Regions from separate parts of the Streptomyces sp. NPDC048275 genome, predicted to be linked through region 2. Evidence: riboswitches for the same ligand, from Rfam matches in the RefSeq annotation. Region 2 holds a riboswitch; the other holds the start of a gene.
What was found. A riboswitch is a leader RNA that binds a small molecule or an ion and turns the genes downstream of it on or off. The one in region 2 is predicted to bind ZMP and ZTP.
Positions count from the first base shown of each region.

Region 1: linked by a shared signal. The riboswitch ahead of AB0D57_RS14365 (glycine hydroxymethyltransferase) and the one ahead of AB0D57_RS07965 (bifunctional 5,10-methylenetetrahydrofolate dehydrogenase/5,10-methenyltetrahydrofolate cyclohydrolase) in region 2 are both predicted to bind ZMP and ZTP.

Region 1 covers NZ_JBEZLR010000019.1:41,020-43,463, forward strand. The annotation lists gene AB0D57_RS14365 (glycine hydroxymethyltransferase) at 1-1,062, opposite strand, end outside; ZMP/ZTP riboswitch at 1,104-1,190, opposite strand; gene rocD (ornithine--oxo-acid transaminase) at 1,342-2,444, shown strand, end outside.
Region 2 covers NZ_JBEZLR010000008.1:137,543-139,986, forward strand. The annotation lists gene AB0D57_RS07960 (nuclear transport factor 2 family protein) at 53-418, shown strand; ZMP/ZTP riboswitch at 666-752, shown strand; gene AB0D57_RS07965 (bifunctional 5,10-methylenetetrahydrofolate dehydrogenase/5,10-methenyltetrahydrofolate cyclohydrolase) at 776-1,624, shown strand; gene AB0D57_RS07970 (CU044_5270 family protein) at 1,625-2,444, opposite strand, start outside.

The DNA.
Region 1 (2,444 bases), on a different contig from region 2:
GGTGACCAGCGTGGCGCCGCGGCGCATCAGGCCCTCGGCGAGGGCGCGCGAGTTGTCGACGACGGCCTGGGCGTAGTCGCGGAACTCGGGGCGGCGGGCCTCGGCGAGCGCGACGGCCTTGGCGGCCATGACATGAGGAAGGGGGCCACCGAGGACCATCGGGCAGCCGCGGTCGACCTGCTCGGCGAGGGTCTCGTCGCACAGCACCATGCCGCCGCGCGGGCCGCGCAGCGACTTGTGCGTGGTGGTGGTGACGATCTGGGCGTGCGGGATCGGGTCGAAGTCGCCGGTGAGGACCTTGCCGGCGACGAGACCGGCGAAGTGGGCCATGTCGACCATGAGGGTGGCGCCGACCTCGTCGGCGATCTCCCGCATGATGCGGAAGTTCACCAGGCGGGGGTAGGCGGAGTAGCCGGCGACGAGGATCAGGGGCTTGAACTCACGGGCGGAGGTGCGCAGGGCCTCGTAGTCGATGAGGCCGGTGGCGGGGTCGGTGCCGTAGGAGCGCTGGTTGAACATCTTGCCGGAGATGTTCGGGCGGAAGCCGTGGGTGAGGTGGCCGCCGGCGTCCAGGGACATGCCGAGCATGCGCTGGTTGCCGAAGGCCTGACGCAGCTCGGCCCAGTCGGCCTCGGAGAGGTCGTTGACGTTGCGGACGCCGGCCCGCTCCAGGGCAGGGGCCTCGACGCGGGCGGCAAGGACGGCCCAGAAGGCGACGAGGTTGGCGTCGATACCGGAATGCGGCTGGGCGTAGGCGTGCTCGGCACCGAAGAGTTCGCGGGCGTGCTCGGCGGCCAGGGCCTCGACGGTGTCGACGTTGCGACAGCCGGCGTAGAAGCGGCGGCCGACGGTGCCCTCGGCGTACTTGTCGCTGAACCAGTTGCCCATGGCCAGGAGGGTGGCCGGGGAGGCGTAGTTCTCGGACGCGATGAGTTTGAGCATGGCGCGCTGGTCGGCGACTTCCTGGCCGATGGCGTCGGCGACGCGGGGCTCCACGGCCCGGATCACGTCGAGGGCGCTGCGGAAGGCGGTGGATTCGGTGGAGAGGGGCTGCTCGGGCATGTCGGCCTCCGGACGGCGTGGCGTTCAGCGATCACGATTCACGGTTCGGCCCAGGCGCACGGCACACAGTTCAGAGGCCGCTCCCCGATGGTCGGTCCCATCCCAGCGCGCCAGTCACGGCCCCGCCGCTCAGCCTACCGGGCACGCCGGATCGCCGGGTTCCCCAGTCCGCCATGCGAGCGACGATAGGAAAGAGGCCACAAGCACCACCCACCGGCGGGGTGCTCCCCCGAGCTCGGGAAGACGCCCCCGTGCTGGTCCCCAAGAAACGGAGATCCCGTGACCGCTACGGAGACGACACAGGCGTTCATCACGTCGGCTGATGCGCACAGCGCGCACAACTACCACCCGCTGCCGGTCGTCGTGGCGACGGCGGACGGCGCCTGGATGACGGATGTCGAGGGGCGCCGCTTCCTCGACATGCTGGCCGGATACTCGGCGCTGAATTTCGGCCATGGCAACCGGCGGCTGATCGAGGCGGCGAAAGCGCAGCTGGAGCGGGTGACGCTGACGTCGCGTGCCTTCCATCACGACCGGTTCGCGGACTTCTGCCGAGAGCTGGCGGCGTTGTGCGGCAAGGAGATGGTGCTGCCGATGAACACGGGCGCGGAGGCGGTGGAGAGCGCGGTCAAGACGGCCCGGAAGTGGGGGTACCGGGTCAAGGGCGTGCCCGCGGAAATGGCGAAGATCGTGGTCGCGGGCAACAACTTCCACGGCCGTACGACCACGATCATCAGTTTCTCCACGGACCCGGAGGCGCGGGCGGACTTCGGGCCGTACACGCCGGGGTTCGAGATCGTGCCGTATGGGGACCTGACCGCGATGCGGGCGGCGCTCAGCGAGAACACGGTCGCCGTGCTGCTTGAGCCGATTCAGGGCGAGGCGGGGGTGCTGGTGCCGCCGCACGGTTATCTCCAGGGTGTACGGGAGGTGACGCGGGAGCGGAATGTGCTGTTCATCGCGGACGAGATCCAGTCGGGTCTCGGCAGGACAGGGAAGACCTTCGCGTGTGAGCACGAGGGAGTCGTGCCGGATGTGTATGTGCTGGGCAAGGCGCTGGGAGGCGGGGTCGTTCCGGTGTCGGCGGTGGTGGCCGACCAGGAGGTGCTCGGGGTGTTCCGGCCGGGGGAGCACGGTTCGACGTTCGGGGGGAATCCGCTGGCATGCGCGGTGGCGCTCGAGGTGATCGCGATGCTGCGGTCGGGCGAGTTCCAGCGGCGGGCCGCCGAGCTCGGCGAGCATCTGCACCATGAGCTGGGCCTGTTGACGGGCTCGGGCCATGTCACCGGGGTGCGCGGGCGGGGGCTGTGGGCAGGCGTCGACATCGCCCCGGCGTACGGCACGGGACGGGAGATCTCCGAGAAGCTGATGGACCGGGGCGT
Region 2 (2,444 bases):
GGCCCTTCGCGGCCCGCTCCTTAGCGGGCCGCGGCCTTCCGAGGAGGTCATCATGGGCACCGCGCTAGGCCCCGCCTTCGACACCGAAGCGCTTCGCCGGGGCATTGAAGGACACAGTGCGGCAGCTCTGCTGTCGCTCTACGCGGACGACGCGGAGATGCGCATCGTCGACCGCAACACCCAGCCGAGCCATCCGATGGTCAAACACGGTCGCGGCGAGATCGCCGACATGCTCAACGAGGTCTACAGCCGGGACATGACACACAAACTGGAACAGTGTGTCATCGAGGGCAACCACGTCGCTTTCACCGAGTCCTGCGAGTATCCCGACGGCGTGCGGGTGCTGGCCAGCTCGATGGTCTCGCTGCGCGACGGCAAGATCGTCGACCATACGTTGCTCCAGGCATGGGACGAGTAGAGAGGAACTGGCCGAAGGTCCAGATCACGTCTCGTCTGACCTGGACCTTCTCGGCGAAGGCCGCGATGGGGCGGTCGCGCCGGGCCCGGCGGCCACGACCGGTTTCCGCGGCGGGCAGGCTCGTCTCCCTCTCTCTTGTGCGGTCGGCACTCAGAGCAGCGCGTTCTCACCGTCATCCTCCGACACCACGTGCCGTTCGAACGCGGCGCTTCCGACGCCTGAGCCGTTGATCGTACGAGATACTCTGGTCGCGGGCCGTGACTGGCGCTGAGGTGGAGTACCACCGGGGAGCGGTCCGACGAAAGGGTCTTTGCCGCGCGCCTGGGCGATTGTGTCAACGACGCTCAGGAGTAGCCCATGTCCCAGGCCCAGCTCATGGACGGCGCGGGTCTCGCGCGCCGCATCGTCGAGGAGACCGCCAAGCGTGCGGCGGATCTCACCGGGCGCACAGGGGTGGCGCCGTGTCTCGCGACGGTGCTGGTCGGCGAGGATCCCGCCTCGGTCACCTACGTCCGGATGAAGCAGAACCGCAGCCGCAAGGCCGGTATCGAGTCGCGGCACGTGGCCCTGCCCGCCGACACCACGACGGCCGCGCTGGTCGAGACGCTGACGGCGCTGTCCGGCGACCCCACCGTGCACGGCATCCTGCTGCAGCACCCGGTCGGGCCGCACATCGACGAGCGGGCGGCGTTCGAGGCCATCGCGCCGGAGAAGGACGTGGACGGGGTGACGCTGAGCTCGTACTCGGCGATGAGCTTCGGGCTGCCGGGCTTCGTGTCCTGCACTCCCGGCGGCATCATGCGGCTGCTCGACGAGTACGACGTGGACCCGGCGGGCAAGCGCGCCGTCGTGGTGGGGCGCAGCGCGATTCTCGGCAAGCCGGTCGGCATGCTGCTGCTCGGCCGCGACGCGACGGTGACGTACTGCCACTCGCGGACGACCGATCTGTCCTCGGTCGTCCGCGAGGCGGACATCGTGGTGGCCGCGGTGGGACGGCCCCGGCTGATCCGCGGTGCGGACATCAAGCCGGGAGCCGTCGTGATCGACGCGGGCTACAACGCGGGGAACGTCGGTGACGTCGACTTCGACACCGCCCGCGAGCGGGCCGGACTGATCACGCCGGTGCCGGGTGGTGTCGGCCCGATGACGATCGCGGTCCTGCTGGAGCAGACGGTGACCGGGGCCGAGCGCCAGGCCGGGGCCTGATCAGCGCATCCACGCGCGGTACGACATCACGTCGCCGGCCTTGAGGCCGTACTCGGGATCGTCTTTCGTGACGGTGTCCTCGAGGCCGAGTACGGCGCCGGTCGCCGGATCCAGGATCAGCATCCGGCGCTGGAAGTGGGCCTTGTCGTCGTACACGTACGCCTGCCCCTGGCGGCCCAGCCGGTCGGTGACGGCTCCGGCCGGGCGCAGTCCCTGCGCGTCGGCGAGGATGCGGGCCAGCGCGGCGTTCTCGCGGGGACCGAGGGTCCAGTTGTCCAGCAACTGAGCTGCGGCGTCCAGGAGTCGGGAGGTGTTCAGCGTTTCGACGGGGTCGATCTCCTCGAGGTAGGCGCGCAGCCGCTTGGCGTCGTGCGGCGGTTGTGCCTGCGGTGGGGCGTCGCTCCAACTCGGCGGATATGTCAGCCTGCTGAGGACATGGCCGTCCTCGACCGTGCGCGGGACGGGGTCGGCGTCGGTGATGACCGGCCTGCCCGGACGGCGCGGGTCGGTCGCCACGACGAGTTCCGTGTGGCTGCCGTCGGCCTCCCAGCGGACCACGCGTTCCTCGGGGAGGGTGATCGGCGGCCGGGCTCCTGGCCCCGAGGTCAGGCTCAGGCTCCAGGTCTGGACATGGGTGCCCTGGCGCAACCGCGGCACGTTGTCGGATGCCGCCGCCCGGTCGGCGAGACGGTCCAGGGGTACGGGGGTGGAGCCGGCCTCGATGAGCAGCGGGCGGGGTGCGGCCACGGCGGGGGTGGTGGTCGATCCCGACAGCATGAGGGTGAGGACGATCACGCCGACGGCCGCCGCGGTCCCGAGG